Regions from separate parts of the Thalassospira sp. ABD4_177 genome, predicted to be linked through region 2. Evidence: riboswitches for the same ligand, from Rfam matches in the RefSeq annotation. Region 2 holds a riboswitch; the other holds the start of a gene.
The links. A riboswitch is a leader RNA that binds a small molecule or an ion and turns the genes downstream of it on or off. The one in region 2 is predicted to bind glycine.
Positions count from the first base shown of each region.

Region 1: another riboswitch for glycine. It lies ahead of gcvT (glycine cleavage system aminomethyltransferase GcvT); the one in region 2 lies ahead of ACXAF0_RS04740 (L-serine ammonia-lyase).

Region 1 covers NZ_JBSWWO010000003.1:92,117-99,469, reverse strand. Annotated here, with positions in the region: gene ACXAF0_RS16415 (protein phosphatase CheZ) at 1-322, opposite strand, end outside; gene gcvPB (aminomethyl-transferring glycine dehydrogenase subunit GcvPB) at 525-2,021, opposite strand; gene gcvPA (aminomethyl-transferring glycine dehydrogenase subunit GcvPA) at 2,018-3,373, opposite strand; gene gcvH (glycine cleavage system protein GcvH) at 3,376-3,747, opposite strand; gene gcvT (glycine cleavage system aminomethyltransferase GcvT) at 3,817-4,926, opposite strand; glycine riboswitch at 4,988-5,095, opposite strand; glycine riboswitch at 5,099-5,196, opposite strand; gene ACXAF0_RS16390 (hypothetical protein) at 5,300-5,857, opposite strand; gene ispH (4-hydroxy-3-methylbut-2-enyl diphosphate reductase) at 6,116-7,063, shown strand; gene ACXAF0_RS16380 (homoserine kinase) at 7,099-7,353, shown strand, end outside.
Region 2 covers NZ_JBSWWO010000001.1:1,026,797-1,034,149, forward strand. Annotated here, with positions in the region: gene ACXAF0_RS04730 (murein hydrolase activator EnvC family protein) at 1-261, opposite strand, end outside; gene gpmI (2,3-bisphosphoglycerate-independent phosphoglycerate mutase) at 290-1,882, opposite strand; glycine riboswitch at 2,155-2,260, shown strand; glycine riboswitch at 2,264-2,386, shown strand; gene ACXAF0_RS04740 (L-serine ammonia-lyase) at 2,456-3,895, shown strand; gene ACXAF0_RS04745 (dihydrofolate reductase family protein) at 4,058-4,591, shown strand; gene ACXAF0_RS04750 (hypothetical protein) at 4,629-5,282, opposite strand; gene fabG (3-oxoacyl-ACP reductase FabG) at 5,361-6,140, opposite strand; gene ACXAF0_RS04760 (phosphotransferase enzyme family protein) at 6,394-7,353, shown strand, end outside.

The DNA.
Region 1 (7,353 bases), on a different contig from region 2:
CCATAGGGGCATCATTTGATGCTTCTGGCGCTTCGAATGCACTTTCAGCGGTCGCTGGTGCAGCACCTGATGCCATTGCCTGACGCAATTGCGAAACTTCGCCACGCAGGGCGCGGATTTCATCAAGCACCGCCTGGGACATTCCGGCGTTATCGGTCTCACTCGTCGCTGCGGGCAGGGAAACTGGCATCGGTTCGCCTGCACCCATTCCACTTTCCAGCGTCGGGTCGAAAAAGGAATCCGACCAATCTTCAACCACACCGCCGGTTCGTTCTTTAAGACGACGTTCGGCAGTGAATACTTTTTGCACGCGACGAGACATGACTGATTTCAAACCTCCGGAACGGACAGCAGTCCGACCTCTAAATCCCCAAACGCGTCTTTGATGACGTCGTTCATTACAATTCCGACAAGTATAAGGGTGCAGATTGCGACAAGTCCAATGGGTTTCAAGTCCAAGTCCTTGAAAAAGAACACCCCGGCCAGAGACCGGGGTGTTTCAAACAGCAAGGTTGCTTGGGTTATCAAGCTGTTTCAGGCTTCCAGCGCAAAACCGGCTTCCGTGCGGCTGCCGTTTCATCAAGGCGTCTGCGCGGTGTCAGATACGGTGCATTCTTGAAGAATTCCGCATCACCCGACTCGGCCTTGGCAACAAGAGCCAGAATCGCATCGCAGAATTGGTCGATCGATTCCTTGGTTTCCGTCTCGGTCGGCTCGATCAGCAACGCACCATGCACGACCAGCGGGAAATACATCGTCATCGGGTGGAACCCTTCGTCGATGATCGCCTTGGCCAGATCCAGTGTCGAAACACCGGTATCCTTCAGGAAGCTGTCATCAAACAGCGCCTCATGCATGCAATAGCCCGGGAAGGCAACGCTGAGCTTGTCTTTCAGACGGGCCAGCAGATAGTTCGCATTGAGAACCGCATCACCCGATGCCTGACGCAGGCCGTCTGCACCGTGGCTTTTCATATAGGTCAGCGCACGAATGAACATGCCCATCTGACCATGGAAGCCTTTCAGACGACCAAATGGCTGCATGCCATCGTCTTCGTCTGCGGTTTCGACCAGATGGAAACCGTCGCCCTTTTTGACGACATAGGGGATCGGGGCAAACGCGGCCAGTGCATCGGAAAAGACGACCGGTCCGGAACCCGGGCCACCACCGCCATGCGGGGTCGAGAAGGTCTTGTGCAGGTTGATATGCATCGCATCAATGCCAAGATCTGCCGGGCGTACGCGACCGACAATGGCGTTGAAGTTCGCACCATCGCAATAGAAATACCCGCCCGCTTCATGCACCAGATCGGCAATCTTGCGCACATCACGTTCAAACAGACCGCACGTGTTCGGGTTGGTCAGCATGATCCCCGCCACATCATCGCCAAGCTTGGCTTCGAATGCAGCCAGATCAACACGGCCATCCTCGGTTGCCGGGATCGAATCAACCGTAAAACCACAGGCGGCTGCCGTGGCCGGGTTGGTCCCGTGCGCAGATTCCGGCACCAGAACGCGACGACGGTTTTCACCGCGCGCATCAAGGGCCGCACGAATGGCCATCATGCCGCAAAGCTCACCCTGTGCGCCCGCTGCCGGGGACATGGAAACAGCCGGCATGCCGGTCAGAACCAGAAGCCAGTGCGCGCAACTGTTGATCAGTTCAAGCGCGCCTTGAACGGTGCTTTCGGGCTGCATCGGATGCAGATCGGCAAGACCGGGCAGACGTGCGACCTTTTCATTCAGGCGCGGGTTATGCTTCATAGTACACGAACCCAGCGGGAAGAACCCGGCATCAATGCCATAGTTCTTCTGCGACAAGCGCGTGAAATGACGCACGACCTGCGGTTCGGACAGGCCCGGAAGGCCAACGTCGCTGTCACGATCAAGACCGCCAAGACGGGTTTTCGTGCCTGCCGGTTCGGGCAGGTCAACACCGGTGCGGCCGGGCTGGCCCTGTTCAAAGATCAGCTGCTCTTCAATGACAAGGCCGCGGTTGCCGGTATGGGTTGTGAAATTCATGCCAGCGCCTCCTTCAATGCGTCCGCAAGGGCCGCGATATCCGCATCTGTGTTGGTTTCAGTCACTGCCACCAACAGGTAGTTATCCAGATCCGTTCGGTTCGGATACAGGCGCGACAGTGGCACACCCGCCAGAACACCCTTGGCAACCAGTGCCTCGACGACTTCTGACGCCGGTTTGGTCAGCTTGACCGTGAACTCGTTAAAGAAGCTGTCATTGACCACCGACGCGCCATTGACTGCGTCAATCGCATCGGCTGTCTTGCAGGCATTTTCATGGTTCAGGGTTGCCAGACGACGATAACCGTCTTCGCCCAGCAGGCTCATGTGCACCGTAAAGGCCAACGAACACAGACCGGAGTTGGTACAGATGTTCGACGTCGCCTTTTCACGACGGATATGCTGTTCACGGGTCGAAAGTGTCAGAACAAAGCCACGCTTGCCGTCCTGATCAACCGTCTCGCCACACAGACGACCGGGCATCTGACGCACCAGTTTCTGGGTGGTGGCAAACAGACCGACATACGGTCCACCATAGTTCAGCGCATTACCGATCGACTGGCCTTCACCGCAAACGATATCGGCACCAAAGCTGCCCGGTGATTTGACCGCACCAAAGGCAACCGCCTCGGTAAAGACCACGACCAGAAGCGCCCCCTTGGCATGGCAAAGATCGGCCAGTTTGGTGTGATCCTGAATGCGACCAAACACATCCGGGTACTGCACAACCACACAAGCCGTCTGATCATCGATCAGATCATCAAGCTCGTCGGCCGTCGCCTGATGTTCGGGATGCCCATCACGCCCGGCGACTTCGGTGTCGCTATACTGGCAATAGGTTTCCGTCACTTCGCGGTAATGCGGATGCAGACCACCTGACAGAACCGCTTTTTTGCGACGGGTAGCCCGGCATGCCATCAGCACCGCCTCGGCACAGGATGTCGCACCATCCCACATCGAGGCATTGGCAACATCCATCTCGGTGATCGAGGCAACCTGGGTCTGGAATTCAAACAGATACTGCAATGTACCTTGCGCGATTTCCGGCTGATAGGGCGTGTAGGCGGTCAGGAACTCACCGCGCTGGATCACGTAATCGACCGTGGCCGGAACATGGTGGCGATAGGCACCTGCCCCCAAGAAACTGGGCACGCTGGACGCCCCCATGTTTTTCCCGGCAAGGGCCAGCATATCGCGTTCGACCTGCATTTCGCCGAGGTGGGATGGCAAATCAACAGGCTTATCGAGCAACGCGCCGTCAGGCACATCACTATAAAGTTCATCAACTGATGCTGCCCCGATGGTTTCAAGCATCGCAGCGCGATCAGCGCGTGTCAGTGGGAGGTAACGCATGCTTAAAGACCTTCGACGAAGTCTTTGTAGGCTGCTTCATCCATCAGCTCATCAAGCTGGGATTCATCAGCAAGGGACATTTTAAAGAACCAGCCTTCTGATTCCGGGGCTTCGTTGACCAACGCCGGGTTGGCATCAAGCTCTTCATTGATTTCAACGATCTCGCCGTCAAGCGGAGCATAGACGTCGCTGGCCGCCTTGACCGATTCAACCACGGCTGCATCACCATCCTTGGTCAGCTTTTTGCCAACTTCCGGCAGCTCGACATAAACAATGTCACCCAGCGACTGCTGCGCGTAATCGGTGATGCCAACGGTTGCCACACCATCTGCGAACTCGATCCACTCATGTTCTTGCGAAAATTTCTTTGTCATTTCCCTTTGTCCCTCTTGATCAATTCAATGCCAATGCGGCGTCGCCGCGCTCTCAATAATTTCGGATACTCAACCGCGGAAATAGCGATGCGGTGCAAACGGAAGCTCAACCACCTCGGCCGGGCGGGCCTTGCCGCGCACCATCAGGTCGATCTTGGTTCCCGGTTCGGAAAACTCGATCGCAACATAGCCCATCGCGATCGGACCATCGACGGTCGGGCCAAACCCGCCTGACGTGATCTCGCCAATCTCTTCGCCGTCTGCATTCAAAATCTGGGTATGTTCGCGGGCCGGCGCCTTGCCTTCGGGCTTGATGCCAACACGCTTGCGGTCTGCCCCATTTTCCAGCTGCTCCAGGATTACGTCAGATCCCTTGAACCCGCCTTCGGCCCGGCGACGTTTGTTGATGATCCAGTTCAGATCGCCTTCCACCGGGGTCGTGGTGGTGTCAATGTCATTGCCATACAGGCACAGACCGGCTTCCAGACGCAGAGAATCACGCGCACCAAGGCCAATCGCCTCGACCTCGTCCTCGGCCAGCAATTTACGCGCAAGCGTTTCGGCATCCGCATTGGGCACCGAAATCTCATAACCGTCTTCACCGGTATAACCCGACCGGGTCACAAAGCACGGGATGCCTGCGATCTCGATCTCGGCAAAGCTCATGAATTTCAGATCAGCAACCACTGGCGCAAACCGTGCCAGCACCTTGGCCGCATCCGGGCCCTGCAGCGCCATCAGCGCGCGATCATCGATTTCTTCAAGGGATACACCATCACCAAGATTGGCCCGCATGTGAACAACATCGTCACCCTTGCACGCCGCATTGATCACCAGAAACAGGCTACCGCCCGCATTGGTAATCATCAGATCGTCAAGGATCGTGCCATCGTCCTGGGTAAAGGCGGAATAACGCGTGCGACCGGGTTTAAGGATGGCGATATCACCGGGCACAAGCTTTTCAAGCTCTGCCACGCGGTTTTCGCCGGTCAGGCGTACCTGCCCCATATGCGAGACATCAAACAGGCCAGCCTTTGCACGGGTATGAAGATGTTCGCCCTTCACACCAAGCGGGTATTGAACCGGCATGGCATAGCCCGCAAACGGCACCATTTTGGCGCCGAGTTCAACATGCAGGTCATAAAGGGCTGTTTTTAGCGGTTCGGTCTGTTGATCCACTCTTCCTTCTCCGGGACAATCGTTGCGAAACATAGCCGACCACTGGCCAACCACATTCCCCCTCTGTCTCGGAGCCTGAAAGAATCACAGCCAATGGCTAAACCGGTCTGCTTACATCTTCGGCGAGGTGCGTTCTGATCAAGCTGATCACAGCACCTGCTTTCCAGAGTCCCATCTCCGCGCGGTCCTGTTGCCTGAGAGTTTCCGGGGTGGTTGCTCCTTCGGCGTCCGCATATCCAAAAGGACTGCGGCCTCTCCCACGGGGATCAATTGGGTGTGTTTCTGTTATACGGGGTTCCGCGCAAACCGACCAGCCCCTATTTTCCCAAAGGGGGCTGTCGACCGGCCCGAAATACCAAAACTTCCCAATAAATCAATCAGTTCCGAAGCGGCGATTATATTCCAGCTGCTCCGCACTCAGCTGGAAACCGAGATAGATTTCATAATCCGGACCCGTCCAGACATCATCAAGCGGCACTGAAAGTGTCACCTGCTCATCGCGGATCCGCGCCATGTTCAGATTGTCGGCAAAGGCCATATTGATGTTGAACACCGACTTCTGGATGAAGTTGCCATTCGGGTCGCGAAGCGCAACGAAATACTCGAACTGCACAGTGCGATTTTGCGCCGCCGGTCCAAGCTCGGCGGTGATGATCGGGCTGATGATGACATCAAGTTCCTGGTCATCCAGATCATAGCCGCAGTCACCGATATAACCGGTAAATTCCGCCTCGACGATCACATCGGTCAGATCGCGGCCACCGCCACTGAACTCGACCAGCTTCGCCGTATCCTTTGGCAGATAGGCGGCCGGGCAAACTGGTACGGGCTGTTCTTCGAACGGGTTTCCGCCGCCGCACGCACTTAGCAATCCGCCAAGCGAGACCATACCAAATGCAAAAACGCGCCGAAGTCCGTTACCGATTGTCATCCAAGCCTCTATCAAACCAAATGTTTTCAGGCCTGTGTCTTATCCGAACGGCCCGCTCGCAGTCTATTCCCTCACGGGTGTCGGCACAACCCGCTTCAACGGGTCGCGGGAATAGAAAAGCTCAAATTTCCGGCCACAACACACGGCCCTTTTGCCGCAGAGTCATTGCACCACATGATCAGGCGGGTTATGTAACGACAATGTTTGAAAAATGCGTCGGGAACGCCCGCACGCGATTGGGAAAGCCGGACCTGTATCATGTCTGACAAAGCCAGCCTTCAGATCGTTCTCGCCAACCCGCGCGGTTTTTGCGCCGGGGTTGATCGCGCCATCGAGATCGTCGAAAAGGCGCTCGAAAAATATGGTGCGCCGGTCTATGTCCGCCACGAAATCGTCCACAACAAATTCGTGGTCAATCGCCTGCGCGACATGGGTGCGGTTTTTGTCGATGAACTTGATGCCGTTCCGGACGGGGTTCCGGTGATCTTTTCGGCCCACGGCGTACCGAAATCCGTGCCCGAGGCCGCCGAAACCCGCAAGCTTGAATATCTTGATGCGACCTGCCCGCTGGTCTCGAAAGTCCATCGTGGTGCCGAGCGTCATCATGCGGATGGCAAGCATATCCTTCTGATTGGTCATGCCGGTCATCCGGAAGTCATCGGCACCATGGGCCAGTTGCCGCCGGGCAGCATGACGCTTGTCGAAACCGAACAGGACGCCGAAACCATCGAAATTTCGGATCCGGACAATCTGGCCTTCGTGACCCAGACGACCCTGTCGCTTGATGACACGGCCAAGATCATCGAAATTCTGCAACGGCGTTTCCCGTCGATCTCGGTCCCGAAAAAAGAAGATATCTGCTACGCCACGACCAACCGTCAGCACGCGGTCAAACTGATTGCCGAAAAGGCCGATGCCATTCTGGTTCTGGGCGCGCCGAATTCCTCGAACTCCAACCGGCTGGTCGAAGTCGCCAAGCGCGAAGGCTGCATGCGATCGGTTCTGGTTGAACGCGCCAAGGATATCGACTGGTCGGAACTTGAAGGCATCAAAAGCCTTGGCATCACGGCCGGCGCATCCGCCCCGGAAGTTCTGGTCGAAGAAGTTATCGATGCCTGCCGGGAACGCTATGACGTGACGGTCGAAACCATCACGCTCACCGACGAGAACGTCACTTTCAAACTACCGCGCCAGCTTGCCAGCTAACTGCTTACTTTTAGATCAGGACGACAATAAAGCCCATGGCCGTCTATACCGATGTTTCAGACGAGGATATCGCCCGTTTCGTTGCCGAATACGATATCGGTGAAGTGGTTTCTTTCAAGGGCATAGCCGAAGGTGTCGAAAACACCAACTTCCTGCTTCAGACCAGCATCGCGCCCTTTATCCTGACGCTCTATGAAAAGCGGGTAAATCCGGATGATCTGCCGTTTTACCTTGGACTGATGGATCACCTGTCAGCCAAGGGGCTGAACTGCCCGACCCCGATCCATGGC
Region 2 (7,353 bases):
TTCAAGCGTTTCGAGCTGATCTTCGAGATCGGTCAGCGTGGTTTCAAGGCGCTGGGTACGCCTGGCAACTGAAATCGCTTCGGACTGAAGGGCTTGTTCCTCGGTCCAGAGTTCACGCGATTTGCGCGACAGGAATTCTTCCTGTTTTTGCTGTTCGGAAAGCTGGCTTTCGAGTTGATCAAGCTGCTGATCAACCTTTTGCAGCGATTGGGCAAAAGAAGGCGCTGCCCCGTTCGCCATGCACAGCACAAGTGCAGTCATAGCGAACGGGGCGATCTTCGAGACTGATTTAGCTCGCAAGAAGCGCGTCATTCTGTTTCAGGCCCTTCAGCAAGGGTTTGCCGGTCATCTCGGCCGGTTGTGGCACGCCCAGCAATTGCAGCAAGGTCGGTGCGACATCGGCCAAACGGCCATCTTCCAATGTTACCCCTTCCGGAGCGTTAACAAGGATGGTCGGAACGAGATTAAGCGTATGTGCCGTATGCGGTTCGCCGGTTTCGGGATCGACCATCACTTCGCAATTGCCATGATCGGCGGTGACAAAGGCAACGCCGCCGACCGATTTGATCGCGTCAATCACCTTGCCAAGGCAGGTATCAACCGCCTCGGCCGCCTTCATGGCGGCTTCAAGAATGCCGCTATGGCCGACCATGTCCGGGTTGGCGAAGTTCAAAATGATGGTGTCGTATTTTTCCGCCTTGATGGCCGCGACCAGTTTTTCGGTCACTTCGGGGGCGGACATTTCCGGCTGCAGGTCATAAGTCGCGACTTTGGGGGATGCGACCAGAATGCGGTCCTCGCCCTCAAATACCTGTTCTTCGCCGCCGTTAAAGAAGAACGACACGTGCGGGTATTTTTCGGTTTCGGCGATGCGAAGCTGCTTCATGCCGGCCTTGGAAACCACTTCGCCAAAGATGTTTGGCAGGGTCTGCGGCGGATAGATCGCATCCATGTATTTTGCATGTTCGGACGAATATTCGACCATCCCGGCCTGCACGGCGAAGTTTACCGGCGTGCCGCGATCAAAGCCGTCAAAGTCCGGCGCACAGAGGGCGGCGAGAATTTCACGCGCCCGGTCGGCGCGGAAATTGGTCATCAAAAGACCGTCGCCATCCTGCATGCCGGCATAATCGCCAATCACGGTCGGCAGAACGAATTCGTCGGTGGTGTCAGAGCCATAGGCATTGGCAATTGCGGCCTCGGCACTTTCAGCCGTGCGGCCGTCGGCATAGTTCGTGCCCTGAACCATGGTGAAATAGGCCTGGCTGACACGTTCCCAGCGATTGTCGCGGTCCATCGCATAATAGCGGCCCGTAACCGTCGCGATTTCAATATTGGCATCGCCTATCAGGGTGCGGAATTTCTCAAGAAACTTGGCGGTACTTTTCGGCGGTGTGTCACGGCCATCAAGATAGGCGTGGATTTTCACCGGCACGCCCGCACCGGCGATGATTTTGGCAAGGGCTGCCATATGCGCCTGATGGGAATGCACCCCGCCTTCGGACAGAAGACCGGCAATGTGGCAAACGCCCTTGGAATCGGACAGCTTGGCGATGATCTTTTTGACGGTCTCGGTTTCGGCGATGGTGCCGGTTATGACCGCCTCGTCAATTTTGGGCAGTTCCTGCATGACGACGCGGCCAGCACCGAGGTTCATGTGACCGACTTCCGAGTTGCCCATCTGACCTTCGGGCAGACCGACATCCAGACCGCAGGCCTTGAGGAACCCGGTCGGATTGTTGGCGTAAAGGTCATCCCAGACAGGCGTGTTGGCAAGCGCAACAGCGTTGTTCTTGCTTTCTTCGCGATAACCCCAGCCGTCCAGAATGCACAGCACCACAGGGCGCGGGCGCTTTACGGAATTCTTGTCAGTCACGTTCATAACCCCCCAGATAAAGGAAAAGGCTGAATGTCCCGTAAATATGGTGACTTAGGGGATATTTCGCCATCAATCCCGTCACGCGGGCAGGGTGGGTCTACCTTCGCGCACAACAGGTACATGAATTACACGGGCAATTTAGCACGATTACCGGTGCTTAACAGCATCCACCGCAGAAAATTTTGCAGATGCAAACCAGTTCTTTTGACAGTGTCTAAAGACGCAGATAGTGTTCAATCTGACGGTGAACCTCTGAGGTGGCAGAAATGCCATTTCGCACCGTGACGGGAGAGTTCGGATATCACGCGATTTGCATGATGTGCGGCGCCGAAGGAGCAATGCCTCATAAACACTCTCAGGCAGATGGACCGTCACGGATAGAGGCTCTGGAGAGAGAAATCAAAAAGCGTCAGGGAGAAGGCGCGAGATGGTTTCCACCGAAGGATGAACGCCAGTTATCCGGTCTTGATCGGACGATGGCGGATAATCTCAGGTCAAGGGACAGAGGGGGCAAAAACACCGGTTCGTAAACAGCGCGAAAACAAGCGCTTTATTGAGCCGTGAAGGAGGCCCTTGATGACAAATCCCGCAACCGATCCCTCTTCGGGATCGCAAGACAATTCCCAACATGACGTCAACCTGTCGGTTGTCGACCTTTACACCATTGGCATCGGCCCATCGAGTTCGCATACGGTTGGCCCGATGCGCGCGGGATATCGTTTCTGCCTTGAGCTGGAAGCACGCAATCTTTTGCAAAATACCGGCAGTGTCGTGGTGGATTTGTATGGCTCGCTTGCCCTGACCGGCAAGGGGCACGCTACCGATACCGCCGTCATCATGGGGCTGAATGGCAAACGCCCGCGCAACATTGATCCCGATGATATCGTGCCAACCGTCACGGCGATTGATGAAACCAGCCTGTTGCAGCTTTACGGGCAGTATCCGGTGGCCTTTAACCGCGATACCAATCTGGTGTTTCATTTCACCGAAACCCTGCCGCAGCATCCCAACGGCATGCGCATTACCGCCTTTGACCGCGATGGTGTAAAAATCCACACTCAGGAATATTTCTCGGTCGGGGGTGGCTTTATCGTATCGAGCGACGACCACGGTGCGGAATATTCCGGCGATAACATCACCCTGCCATTTCCGTTCTCCTCGGCCGATGAGCTGATGGAAATCTGCAAGCGAGAAGGTCGCTCGATTGCGGAAATCATGATGGAGAATGAGCAAAGCTGGCGCAGCCCGGAAGAAACCATCGCCTTTGTCGATCGTGTCCATGATGCGATGATGAGCTGCATTGATCGCGGCGTTCGCACCGATGGCATTCTGCCAGGCGGACTGAACGTCAAGCGCCGGGCATCAAACCTTTATAAGGAACTGACCGAAAAGCCCGAAGCGGGCCTGCGTGATCCACTCACCGTGATTGACTGGGTCAATCTTTATGCGCTTGCGGTCAATGAAGAAAACGCTGCTGGCGGGCGGGTTGTCACCGCGCCGACCAATGGTGCTGCGGGCGTTATTCCGGCGGTTCTGCGCTATTACGAAAAGTTTGGTGCCAACGCCAATCAGCACAATATCCGTGAGTTCCTTCTGACCGCGGCGGCCATCGGGTCGATCTATAAAAAGCGTGCCTCGATCTCGGCCGCTGAAGTTGGTTGTCAGGGGGAGGTCGGGGTGGCCTGTTCGATGGCGGCTGGCGCACTATGTGCGGTTCTAGGTGGCACGCCCGAACAGGTTGAAAACGCCGCCGAGATCGGCATGGAGCATAACCTTGGCCTGACATGCGATCCGATTGGCGGGCTTGTGCAGGTGCCGTGCATCGAGCGCAACACCATGGGCGCGGTCAAGGCGATCAATGCCGCACGTCTGGCATTGCGCGGTGACGGACAGCATACCGTGTCGCTCGACAAGGTGATCGAAACCATGCGTCAGACGGGACTCGACATGCAAAGCAAGTACAAGGAAACCAGTCAGGGCGGCCTTGCGGTCAATGTCAACGTGGTTGAGTGCTAAACCCAATTCTTAAGAATAGGGCAGAAAACCGGGCTTTTTCGCATGTGTCATGGAAATGACCCGGTTTGCTGCGATTGTTTCTTGCGACTTGTGGTTGGTGTTTTGCTATGATTTGCCGATTAAAAATAGGGGCAAAGACCCCAATATCGGTTGGACATAGACATGAGCAAAAAACTGTTCCGCATTTATATCGCGGTCAGTCTGGATGGCTTCATTGCGCGCGCCAATGGTGCGGTGGACTGGTTGGGCGAATACGACCCGGCCGAATTCGGCTTTGATGACTTTCTGGACTCCGTTGGCACGCTGATCATCGGGCGAAACACCTTTGATCAGGTGATGGAATTTGGCGACTGGCCCTATGAGGCCCGTCGCACAATCGTACTGACATCGCGCGATCTGCCCCGGGACCGGCCCGCCAATACAGAGGCCTATGGTGGCAGCATCATCGAACTGGTCGATCAACTGCGCGACCGCCGGACCGGCGATGGCGACATCTGGGTCGTTGGCGGCGGCAGTGTGGTGACACAGTTCCTGTTTGGTGGCTTTGCCGATCAGCTTGATATCTTCACGATCCCGGAAGTGCTGGGCTCGGGCATTTCATTGTTCGGTCAGGATGCCGGGGGACTCAAGCCCCGCCTGCTGGCATCCGAGCGATACAATTCCGGCGTCGTGCGCAGCCAGTACGGTTTGGCATAGGGTGTTTCGTTTGACTAGGCACGGAGCTTGGGCGTTTTCAGAGAGTAGCTAGGTCTAATAGTGCTTCTTCGAAGACGCCTTTACTCTTGCATGTGATCCCATCGGCTCCAGCACCCTGCTCTTGCGTGGAAAAGGATACTTGAGAGCTATTCATTTCCTGATGGTAAGCGGTGACCCCGGTTATCTTCACTTGAATGTTCAACACATAGCTAGCATTAGCCCGCATGAGAGTCTGAGACGAATTCAGTGGGGCAATATAAATGTTTGCTCGTCCTTCAAGGCTAGTTTGCCTTACTCGATCTACTATGTGATTTGTGCCTTCGACGCCAAGCCAATGACTGGAGCTACCCGCAACAGGATAGGTAAACGTTTGGGTTCCGCGAGCAGGGTGCTTGGACGTAATCGTTGTAGTGCCGCATTCGACATATTTTGTCGGGTCATTGGCTGAAAACGAGACGTTGATAATCCTACTCTCTTTAGAGATGTTATTGATTACGAAGAAACTTTGGGAGAGTTCTTTTACATATTCATCCCACACAGCTTCGAAGTCTGCTTCTATCGTGATCTCGTTTGTGCCTAACGAACTGGAAAGGTCCGGTGGGGAATAGTTTACCTGACTTCCAGCACACCCCGAAATCACCAGAACTGTCGACAAAGCTAACCAAAGGCGTACCGAAATCCGGCGGAACATTGCAACCCCCAAGTGTTATTTCTTCTGAGAAGAATATTACTTTGAGATCGCATTGAAAGTTCTCTTAAGGGTAGCTGCTTAAATCTCTTCAAGTGCCTCAAGCGATTCCGGCAGGATCTGACCGCCATCGACGACGATTTGCTGGCCGGTGATATAGGCCGCTTCATCGGATGCAAAGAACAGAGCGGCATTGGCGATATCCTCGACACTGCCCAGACGTTTGAGCGGGATCGAGTTCGCCATGGAATCAAGATATTCCTGACCAAGATCTGCCAACCCTTCTGTCATGATATTGCCAGGCATGACGGCATTGATCGTTGTGTTATAGCGTGACAATTCCATGGCCGCCGTCTTGATAAAGCCAAGCTGGCCGGCCTTTGATGCGCCGTAATGCGACCAGCCCGGATAGCCCGTGACCGGCCCGGTGATCGAGGATGTTATCACCACGCGGCCCTTGCCGGTTTTTTCGAAATAGGGGATGCAGGCCTTGACGCACAGGAAGCTGCTTTTGAGGTTGGTCGACATCACCTGATCCCAATCATCGGCGGTCATATCAACCATCTTGATTTGCGGGAAAATGCCGGCATTGGCGCACAGGATATCAATCCTGCCAAAGGTCTTTGCGGTGTATTCGGCAAGCGCGCTTACCTGATCGAAATCCGACACATCACACAGGAACTTGTCAGCGGTGCACCCGGCGGCCTTGATTTCATCGACGGTGGCTGCCGCGTCCTTTTCGGTGCGGGCGGCAATCATGACCTTTGCCCCCTTGCTGGCAAATACCATGGCAATGCCCTTGCCAATGCCCTTTGAGCCACCGGTGACGATGACGCTTTTGCCGGAAATCGAAGTCAGCATGGTCGATCCTTTCGTGAAGTCATTAGGCAATGCGCCTGCGCCAGATGCGTATTGTGCTGCGGATTGCCGGTTCTCTGATTGTGCGCTGCGTTATGTTTCCTTGATGATTGGGCGAAATATTCCATGATGCAACAAAAAATGTTGCAAGTTACACATTTTGTGCCGCATTATTCACAAAATGGCACGGAAGCAGCCCTGAAACGGCGTGATAACCCGTTTTGCGCGGTCACGATAAAGCGACAGGAGGCATCGGTTGGGCGGCATTTACGATGACAACATGATTGATGTTCTGAAAAAGGGCGCGGTATCGGTCCTGCCCGGTTGGGGCATGGGCGCCAATACCGATGTGTCGCTTCTGACCGTTTCGGAGAACGCGACTTTTCTCGCGACCGATTCTGATAGTGGCGCAAAGCTGATTTTGCGGGTGCATCGGCCGGGTTATCACACGCGGGCGGAAATCGAATCAGAGCTGGCCTGGATCAATGCCCTGCGTGCCAGCGATATCGTCGATACCCCCAAGCCGCGCCTGCGCAGTGACGGATCATTGGTCGCCGAATTTGATCAGGACGGGGTCAGTCGCCATGTGGTTGCCTTTGATTTCATGAGCGGTGAGGAACCCTCTGCTGATGAAGCATTGGTCGATGGCTTTTTCAAGTTGGGTGCGATCAGTGCACGTCTGCATGGACATGCGCGGCAATGGACGCGTTCGGTCAATTTCGTGCGCAAAAGCTGGACGTTTGACACAACGCTTGGCGCCAACCCGCATTGGGGGGATTGGCGCGCGGCCCCCGGTCTTGATGATGACGGCTTGGCCGTGCTTGAACGGCTTTGTGTGCATCTTGATCAGAAACTGGCCGCCTTTGGCATGGGCAATGATCGCTATGGCCTGATCCATGCTGATTTGCGTTTGGCGAACCTTCTGGTCGATGGTGATCGGCTGGGCGTGATTGATTTCGATGATTGCGGCTTTGGCTGGTTTGGCTATGACTTTGCCGCTGCAATCAGCTTTATTGAGCTCGATCCGATTGTCCCGGCCCTGAAAGAAGCATGGATTGAAGGGTACCGAACTGTCGCGCCGTTTTCGGCTGCTGACGCGGCAATGCTGGATAGTTTTGTGATGCTGCGGCGTTTGCTTTTGACCGCATGGATCGCAAGTCATCCGGAAACACCGACGGCGCAAGAGATGGGCACGGACTTTACTGCCGGAACCCTG